Regions from separate parts of the Paenibacillus sp. FW101-FHT12H11 genome, predicted to be linked through region 2. Evidence: riboswitches for the same ligand, from Rfam matches in the RefSeq annotation. Region 2 holds a riboswitch; each other region holds the start of a gene.

Region 1 (3,241 bases), on a different contig from region 2:
AGGCCAGTAGTTCCGTTACGTACAGAAAAGACATGGTACAGCTATGGAGACCATCCTAACCCGATGCCGAACTCGCTCATTCCTTGGCAAAAGTAAATGAAAGCGGTATACTTGTTTTGTTAACGTGTGCATTATCGTGAGACGAGATCAATGAAATGAGGTCGGCGACTATGAAAGTGAAAAAGTTAGGACATGCAGGTTTTGACATCTCAAACATAACATTTGGCTGTTGGGAGCTCGGAGGAGGTCCTTGGGAGTTCACGAACGACCAAAATAATATCGAGCTCATCCGTAAAGCGTTCGAGCTGGGCATCACAACGTTTGATACAGCTGAAGGCTACGGCAATGGACACTCGGAAGAGATCGTCGGAGCTGCTCTGTCGGATATACGTAAGCAATGCATTATTACGACGAAGGTGAGCCGAAGCAATCTAGCTCCTCAAGATGTAAGAAGATCGGCAGAAAACAGTTTGAAGCGTTTGAAGACTGACTACATAGATGTTTATTACATTCACTGGCCAAGTTTTGAGATCCCTGTGCAGGATACACTTGGTGAATTTGTGAAGCTGAAAGAAGAAGGCTTGATCCGGGCTATCGGCGTTTCGAATTTTTCTTTGGAGCAGCTGAAAGAAGCCGTAAATTACGCGCAAATCGATGTGATTCAGCCGGAATACAGTTTGCTGCACAGAGCTATCGAGCCAGAGATTTTGCCATTCTGTCAGGAGCATAACGTTGGCGTGATGAGCTACAGCTCGATCGCCAAGGGGATTCTGACAGGTGCTTTCCACCTTCATGGAAAGGCATTGAAAGAGGGAGACTTCCGCAAGGAGAGAAGGCTGTTCCTGCCGGAGCATTTGGAGGCGGAGAAAGAGCTTTTAGCTGTCATGAAAGAAATGGCGGATGCCAAGGACGCTAACGTGACACAGATCGCAATTGCTTGGCTGCTGCACCAGGAAGCACTTACTTCAGCTATTATAGGGACACAGGATGAGCATCATCTTGAAAATAATATCAAAGCGGCCTCATTAGCATTAACCGCCTCAGAGTTAGCAACTTTGAACACAGTCAGCGATCGTGCGCTATCCGTAATCGGCTACACCTAATCGCAGGCAAAACCACCCACTAGGGTGGTTTTTTTTGCCCATTATCCCTAGTATTCCGTACGCAATATGCGACAAAATTCATTGGTAAAACTTACCGTTTTGCAAAGGTTGTACCTACCATTTAAACTATGCTAGTCTAACATAGACAAAAAATGCCGAATCTTGGAGCATCGCAAGCTCTGGTACGGGGGACTTCTTTATTTGGGGTGAATGAGCGCTGCTAGCTGAGCGTACTAGGGAAAACCTCTTCCCGAACCCGTCAACTAACCTCGGAGGCGTCAAGGAGGCAAGGTTTTGAAATCTTTTTCTTCACGTCTTATTTGTTCATGCGCACTATTATGCGCCGCAGTACCGATGTTTACAGCACATTCCGCTCAGGCTGCATCCGCGCCTACGGACCGCCCTGTTAAGGTGCAAGTCAATGATGAGCTTCTGAAGTTTCCGGAAGTTCAGCCTTACATTGATGAGAAGGGCATCATGCAAGTTCCACTCCGAGTATTATCTGAGAAGCTGGGCTATCAGGTGAGCTGGGAGAAGCAAGAGGATCAAATCGAGGTCACACTGGTTAACAAGCAGCAATCCATCTTACTCATTACAGAGCAGCAACAAGCGCTTGTGAACAGTAAGAAGATCAGTTTGGAAAGCAGTCCAACCGTGTACCAAGGGAATACATATGTCCCACTGCGTTTCATCACGGAAACCTTCGGTTCGCCAATTGAATGGAATGAAGCCAATCAGATCGCGATTGTGGATGTGGATGGAAAATCGCACAAGCCAGCCTGGATCGCGCCGCCACCACCAGCTCCAGCACCGGCACCTAAGGTGGCAGCCGCCCCCGTTGTTCCGTCAGTGAGTGAGCAAATTATTCAGACGGCTAACTCCTATATGGGCGTGCGTTATGTATGGGGTGGAACGACGCCGAGTGGTTTTGATTGCTCCGGTTTTGTGCGGTTCCTCTATCAAGCGAAGGGGATCGATTTGCCCCGTACGTCAGCGGAGATGCACAGTGAAGCAGGTACGAAAGTGACGGATTTGAAAGCCGGAGACTTGGTATTTTTTGCTTCGAAAACAGTGAATCACGTAGGCATTTATCTCGGCAACGATCAATTCATTTCAGCGACAACATCCAGAGGCGTGGCTGTGGATAGCCTTTCAAGCGCTTATTGGAGCGCAAGGTATGTCGGAGCGAGAAGAGTTCTGTAAAGATAGGACTATCGAACACTTGTTTCTATGATCTTTCGAATGAAAGGCGTAGAAGGCAGGTGTTTTTTTTCGTTCGCAGAATCATGCGATTTTTATCGAAATTTTATGGTTTTTAGCCTATAATGAAGAAATGTTTGGAAGAAAGAAAGAGCAGGTGAACACGAGCGCATGCAATTAAGTGTCTGGAAGAGTTGGTTTCATAAAAAGAGACATTCGAGTGTAGCAGATAGCATGTATACCGTGGATAAGGGACCTGCAATGCCAGATGAGATCAGGGAAGTTATTCAGCAGTTTTTCCGTACATACAATCATTTCAAAGGGGCTAGAAGCCTGCAAACGGATACGTTTATCAAAGAAGTATTTTACGCAACGAAGCAGGATCCGAAAGATCAGCGAACAGTTGAAGAAATGGAAGCCTATATTCAACATAAGAATGTGCTGAGATTGCGCTTGAAATCTTATGTAATCGACGAGTATCTGAGTCTTGGTGAAAAAATCTGTATGATTGGTGTTACGAGGGAGTTTAGCAACAATCACAAGAATCGCGTCTTGTATTTTCTGATTAAGGAAAATGATTCCTGGAAGTTCCACCATATTGCAAGGTCGCATCATGGCACCATTTTAGATAAATTTCAAGTTAAAGAACAAACGGGTTTCGTCGTAGGAAACGATAAAGCCGCGCTCCTGTTCCTTACACACTCCAGTTCGTTAGATGCTTCCACGTTCATTACGGGAGATTATGTGCATGCGGAGGGGTATTTGGAAGTGGAACAAGAGCCGAGCAGCCATTTGTATTATAGGGTTGTACGGATGAATCGTGTTCACTAGAACGATAAACGATAAAATGATGCCACATACCGTGAGGGTAAGCTTTGCTCTGTCGAGTAACGCTTATTTGGCGTTTGTCCAAGGTTACCTCTTACTTCTTTTAAGTT
Region 2 (3,241 bases):
CTTGATCATCACAGTCTTTCAGTGGTTTCGCTTGAAAAACAGACCGGCCAAAGAGAAAGCGGCTTATCTCTCTATTATAGCCTTATGCTGGATGCTAGCGATCGCTTTAGTCATGAATCCGAGTATGCCGGGTCCGACGCAGCTGGTAAATTACATTTTCTACCCTCTCGGTAAACTCTTAGATCATTAAAGGAGCAATTACGGACATGCAGATTGGCGGGAAACAATTATTCTGGATGATCTTGACCATGCAGCTGGGGATGACCATTTTACTGACCATAAATCCATCTATCCAAACTGCAAAGCAAGACGCTTGGCTTTCAACCGTTTGCGCAACCGGAATAGGTGCAGGGGTCGCTTATGTTTGCTCACGGCTCAGTGTATATCATCCAGGGCAAACCATCGTAGAATTCTCCAAGAAATTATTTGGTCGATACATTGGCTATATGGTTATGGTGGTGTATTTCATCTACTGGTATAGCGTGCTTGCGATCATCATAAGGCAATACGCAGAGTTCATTGTTGCGACTATTCTTCCCAAAACTCCGATCCTTGTTCCGATGTTAGCCATGCTCCTCGTAGCGATCTATGTAACCTTCTCGGGCTTAGAGGTTATCGCGAGATGCTGCGAAATTTTAGGGCCCTTAACTTTACTTGGGATTGCTATTCCTCTCTTGCTGAGCCTAAAAAATATCCATATTAACAATATCCTTCCCTTCTATGTGGATACCGGTGCGATGACAATCCTAAAAGGAGCGCTGCCCACTTCAACATTTCTTGGGGATTGCATCCTTCTGCTCGTCATCATGGGCTTTCTTTCAAAGCCTCAAGCTGGGGTGAAACCAGCCATACTCGGAGTGGCTGCGGCTGGTCTGTTAACAAGCATTTCGACTTTCTTAATCCTTTCGGTATTCGGACACATCGCCGCGTCGGGCCAAACGTATCCTTACTTTAATCTGATCCGTTATATCTCCTATTTCGACTTTTTTCAAAACCTCGATTCCTTTGTTATCGCCATCTGGATCATTAGTGTGTTCACCAAAGTGTCTCTCTACTTATTCGTTTGCACTTATGGAACAGCTCAAAGCTTCGGTTTTAAAAAATGGCGACGTATGATTTGGTTCGTAGCACCGGTTATCGCGCTGATTACCTTGATTCCTCGGGACTTTATCGATAGTTCCGTGGTATTTCCACAAAAAATCGCGATCCCTTATTTATTACCCATCCATGGGATCATACTGCCACTCTTGATGTGGGGGGTAGCCAAGTTGAAATATAAATAAAGCCCTTGCGAAATCCCACCTGGGAAATCACAAGGGCTGTTTTTTAAAACTCGCTATAGAGCCTTAGTTGCTGATGAATTCCTGCACCCATTCTCCGTTATAATAGGCAACGCCGATTTTCGTGTAATTAGGGTTCAAAATATTTTCACGGTGGCCCGTGCTGTTCATCCAGGCTTCCATGACCGCCTCTGGTGTAGGTTGTCCTTTGGCAATGTTCTCACCTGCATAGGAATAAGGAATGCCATAAGTGCTCATCATATCAAAAGGTGACCCATAAGTCGGCGATGTATGATCAAAATAGTCGTTGTTGTACATATCTTTGGCTTTATCCAGCGCCATAGCTGTAAGTGCACTGTCACTGGTTAGCGCTTGTAGTCCAGCATTTGCTCGCTCCTGGTTAACTAATGTAACAACTTGGCTGGCAAAAGCGGATTGCGCAGATGTAGCTGGCGTTGATGGTGTTTCTGGAGCAGCTGGTGAAGATGGAGCAGGCGCTGACGGGGCTGGTGTTTGAGAGCCTCCGCTTGTCCCTGTGCTGCCAGGAAGGTTCAACGTCATCCCAGGCCAGATCACGTCCGGGTTGGCAACCTGAGGGTTCGCCTGAATCAGTGAAGTGAGGCTCACGCCATACTTCTGGGAGATCAACCACATGGTATCGTTGCCTGACACCGTGTACGTGGCGGATGCCGCCATGGCTCCACTGGAACTCATAAGGACGCTCAGTCCGATAGCACCGGTTACGACTAGCTGTTTATAACGTTTCAACATAAAAATCTCTCCTTTTTGCGGCCTGCGAGGTTAGCTGTCGGATTCGGGTCAAAGAGTAATCACCCGGTCGCTTTCATTGCGACTTCACCCCAAAGAATGGGTCCCCCGTGCTTTCTAAGAAGCTTCGGCCTTCTAAGTTTTTTGACCATAATCGATCTTTCCGATTGTAACACGGGGTTTTTCCGAAAACATGCCGCAAAATTTTCCAACGCTTTGTGAAAGCGCAATCATCGTGCTGTAAAAAAAATTTCCAACACCATGAATAAAAAACCATAACTTCCACAAAATACTCATACACCAAATAAAGGAGCGAATCCAAATGGCTAGCAGTAGAAGCAATACATTACTTGTGCAACAAGCAAAATCAGCTCTTGAGCAAATGAAATACGAGGTCGCTCAGGAACTAGGTATTCAGATTCCTCAGGACGGGTATTATGGCTACATGGCTACTCGTGATACCGGCGCAATCGGCGGACACATTACGAGAAGATTGATTCAAATCGCCGAGCAACAGCTAAGCGGCAGCAGCACAGGTAATTTTAGACGCATGTAATGTACAAAAAAAAGACTGCACCACCACTTCCTCCTTGGTGATCCAGTCTTTTTTTACATCACAAATTCCATGAAAACCGGCGAACGAAGCCTTCCGTTTCTCGTCCAGTTTTTCGTCTTGATTTTGGCCATTAGCCGCGGTTCCATATAAGCAAAATGATTGTCCTCTTTGTAGACTAAGCGGTGCTTCACGCCATCAAGCGCCTTCTGATGCAGAGGCGTTACCCCGGTCTCAATCACCCCAACCGGAATTTTCAAACCATTCGCTGAATCAATGGACGCCAGCAAAGCAAAATTATTTTTCCTGTAACCAGAAATATAAACATCTGCATAAGTCCAGTTAATCACTTTTTGCCATTGCCTGGAGCGTTTGTTGCTCTCGTACTTGAAATTTTCTTTTTTCGACTTCAAAATGATGCCTTCAAGCCCATCCTGCCGGATTTTCTCAAAATAATCCACCGCTTTACCCTCATAAACCTTCACCCTTTTGTACCTGTCAGTCTCGATGAAAGCTTGCTCCAACAGCTCCTTGCGTTTAAGCAAGGGTAATTCAGTGACATCAATTCCCTTGTATTTTAAAATATCAAATGCAAAAAATACAACAGGCGATAAGTCTGTCGGGTTTAAAAATCTGGCTG
Region 3 (3,241 bases), on a different contig from region 2:
CAAGAGGAGCCCCTAAATTGACAGACTCCTCCAAGATGATCTTCTTTATTCTTTTGGCTTAATGTAAAGGCAAGTCTGGAAGATCATTTGCAGAGATCACACTGGTTGCTATTTTCTTTGGTCTGTTCCAAAGTTCTTTACTTCCAGGTAGATCATCGAACCAAGCAGCGTCATCAGGGCAATCTAATATGATAAATTTTCCATATTGCTGATCGCGTGACTGATGATATTTTAAATATGCCTTGCCATCTTCAATTGCTAGTATTTCAATTTTACCAGATGTGTGACTCATGGATAGTCTCACTCTTTTCCCAAGACCGGATGTTAAAGACTTCGCACTTTCAACTAGCCGGTATACTCTTTCTAAAGGTAATACAAACTCTCTATTACCGGCAACAGGACGATTTATAAAAAAATAATACGGCGTTACTCCTGCCCATGATAACTTATCAAGTAATTCAGCTAGGACCAGAGGATCATCGTTAATTCCTTTAAGCACAGGGGTCTGATTGACAACGATTGCGCCTGCATTATGTAAAGCTTCAAAAGCTCTTTTTGCCTCTTTAGTAATTTCTCTTGGGTGATTAATATGTGCCATCACATAAATACGCTTATCGACTGTAGAATATGTTCTTATAAGTTCAAGTAAAGCTTCGTCTTCATAAATCCTCATTGGATTAAAAACAGGAATTTTAGAACCTAACCGAATAATTTCTACATGGTCAATTTTACGTAATTGTTCAATTATTTTCCTGAGTTTCGATGTTGCTAGAATTAAACTATCTCCGCCAGTCAGCAATACATTATTAATTTCAGGATGGCTCTCAATATATGCCAATCCGGGATCAACATTTGTAACTGCTTCTTTCACGTCATTTCGAAACAGCCTTTTGCGGAAGCAATATCGGCAATAGGCACCGCACACTTCAGAAACTAGTAATAAGGCAGTTGTTTTATATTTATGTTGACAACCAGGGACAACATAGTTTGTGTCTTCATCAGAAGCGTCCCAACGTCCATACTCCGATAATTCACCTTCATTAGGGATGATTAGCTTTTTTATCGGATCGTTCGGGTCAGACCAATCAATCAAATTCAAGTAATAATCATTCACACGAAATACGAATTTTTCCGTAATTGCTTTCAGTTTACTTCGTTCCTGTTCTGGAATCTCCGTGATTTTATCAATATCGGTAATATATTTCGGCTGTGCCATAGATGATCCTCCTCGAAAAGCAAATATTCGTTTTTTTGGATGCTTAATTATTCTAAACGATATCCTCCTTTGTCTAGATGGTCATGGATGGGTGTAATAAGACAAATAAAATAGACCCGCATGACGGAGTAGATCGTAAAATAAATACGATCTACTCCGTTATGAACAGGCCTAATTAAACAACAAGACCCGTTCTACGGGTCAAAAATGCAATTATTTGCATAATAAAAAACTGACCCATCCACTGCTGACGAGGTTAGCTGCCGGGCTCGGGAAAGATGGTTCCCTACATGAAGATTCGCCCCAGAAAATTGGTTCCCCCGCTTTCCAGAATTTATCAATCCGGAAATTAAGCGTAGTTTTATATTACACAACAATGTTGTATTCGTCAAACATCACACGAAAATTTTCATTACTATAAAATCTAATGTAAAAAGTAAGGAGTGTTAGTTTACTTGTTATATCAAAAAATGAAAACCGATTTGCTTCACCCAATCATTAATTTTTCTTCAACATATCGATAAGGCTGCTTTTTTATGGATTGAGAAAAGGAAAATGCAAGAGTTAATGGACCTAATCGACCAATGAACATTGTAATCATGATGATGATTTTCCCAATTGGAGAAAGTTCATAGGTCAGCCCCATTGACATACCTACTGTGCCAAAAGCAGAGGTAACCTCAAACAATATTTCTAAAAAATCCTTCTGTAATTTATGTTCGGTTAAAGTAAGCAAAAATGCGGAGCTAAGCACCACAAATAGGGATATGATGATGACTGCCAACGCGCGAAGGACCAAATCTTGAACTATTCTTCTCTGAAAAAGCTGAAGTTCTTCCCTCCCACGAACAATTGTCAACACCGCTAACACTAATATTGCAAAGGTACTCGTTTTAATTCCACCACCTGTAGAACCAGAAGAAGCTCCTACGAACATTAAAAAAATCATAAAGAACTGTGAAGCCGCCATCATTGAGGCAATATCAATTGTGTTAAACCCTGCTGTTCGAGGTACTACTCCTTGAAAGAAGCTTGCCCATAACTTCTCAGATAAGCTGAGATTTCCAAATGTTTTGGGATTAGCTATTTCGATAAAGAATATAACTAGTACCCCTAATACAATTAATATAACCGTAGTCGTCAAAACAACCTTTGTATTAAGAGATAGTTTGCTCCAGCTTTTTTTGTCATACACATCTAAAACAACTGTAAAACCGATGCCACCCAGTATAAACAACAAAGCGATCGTGATGTTCACCGTCGGATCTCCGACATACCTGCTTAGACTATCGGACCACAAGGCAAAGCCTGCATTATTGAAAGCTGAGATGGAATGGAAAATGCCATAATAGATAGCGCGTGCAGCCCCAAGGTCATTCGACCAGCGAAGAGTCAGTATTAATGCCCCTAAGGATTCTATTATCAAAGCGATCATAAAAATACCCAATATGAGTCTAACGACCCCTTGAGGCGATGACGAATTTGTTGATTGCTGTATCAGTAGTCTCTCTTTTAAACCAATTTTTTTCCCCATAATAATAGCCATTAACACGCCAAAGGTCATGAATCCTAAACCACCAATTTGAATCAAAATCATGATGACGACCTCGCCAAATGTTGAAAATGCAACAGGTGTATCAACAACAATTAACCCCGTTACACAAACTGCTGATGTGGAAGTAAATAGTGCGTTTAAAAAACTAACACGCTGTCCATTCGCAGCTGAAACAGGAAAGTAAAGAAGAACAGCACCGATTAATATTATTAATGCAAAACCAATTATTATAATCCTAGGAGTGGTTAACTTAAATTCCGATACTTTCATTTTACTCTTTTGATCCATCCATCAACATACTCCTCAAGTAAATTTAATATGTAAAAATTATAACTGCAAATACCTTCAAGTTAAAACTTAATGTAATCTCATTTCGCCTGCCACCTATGTATTTTTTTTCTGACGTATAACAGCTACAATCATTAAAATCAAAGGATACACAATCGTGAAGACTAGCCCCCATGTACCAA

What was found. Region 2 has a riboswitch for cyclic di-AMP ahead of AC3WTJ_RS27750 (CAP domain-containing protein). Riboswitches for the same ligand answer to the same signal wherever they lie in the genome.
Region 1: another riboswitch for cyclic di-AMP. It lies ahead of AC3WTJ_RS33055 (C40 family peptidase); the one in region 2 lies ahead of AC3WTJ_RS27750 (CAP domain-containing protein).
Region 3: another riboswitch for cyclic di-AMP. It lies ahead of AC3WTJ_RS18460 (KamA family radical SAM protein); the one in region 2 lies ahead of AC3WTJ_RS27750 (CAP domain-containing protein).

The regions. Positions count from the first base shown of each region.
Region 1 covers NZ_JBYTCO010000013.1:508-3,748, forward strand. The annotation lists gene AC3WTJ_RS33050 (aldo/keto reductase) at 171-1,103, shown strand; cyclic di-AMP (ydaO/yuaA leader) riboswitch at 1,247-1,396, shown strand; gene AC3WTJ_RS33055 (C40 family peptidase) at 1,398-2,306, shown strand; gene AC3WTJ_RS33060 (hypothetical protein) at 2,475-3,134, shown strand; gene AC3WTJ_RS33065 (glycosyltransferase family 2 protein) at 3,219-3,241, opposite strand, start outside.
Region 2 covers NZ_JBYTCO010000009.1:351,380-354,620, forward strand. The annotation lists gene AC3WTJ_RS27740 (hypothetical protein) at 1-190, shown strand, start outside; gene AC3WTJ_RS27745 (GerAB/ArcD/ProY family transporter) at 207-1,283, shown strand; gene AC3WTJ_RS27750 (CAP domain-containing protein) at 1,347-2,051, opposite strand; cyclic di-AMP (ydaO/yuaA leader) riboswitch at 2,056-2,191, opposite strand; gene AC3WTJ_RS27755 (alpha/beta-type small acid-soluble spore protein) at 2,371-2,604, shown strand; gene AC3WTJ_RS27760 (ATP-dependent DNA ligase) at 2,658-3,241, opposite strand, start outside.
Region 3 covers NZ_JBYTCO010000005.1:373,036-376,276, reverse strand. The annotation lists gene AC3WTJ_RS18460 (KamA family radical SAM protein) at 59-1,216, opposite strand; cyclic di-AMP (ydaO/yuaA leader) riboswitch at 1,447-1,582, opposite strand; gene AC3WTJ_RS18455 (TrkH family potassium uptake protein) at 1,704-3,059, opposite strand; gene AC3WTJ_RS18450 (GerAB/ArcD/ProY family transporter) at 3,156-3,241, opposite strand, start outside.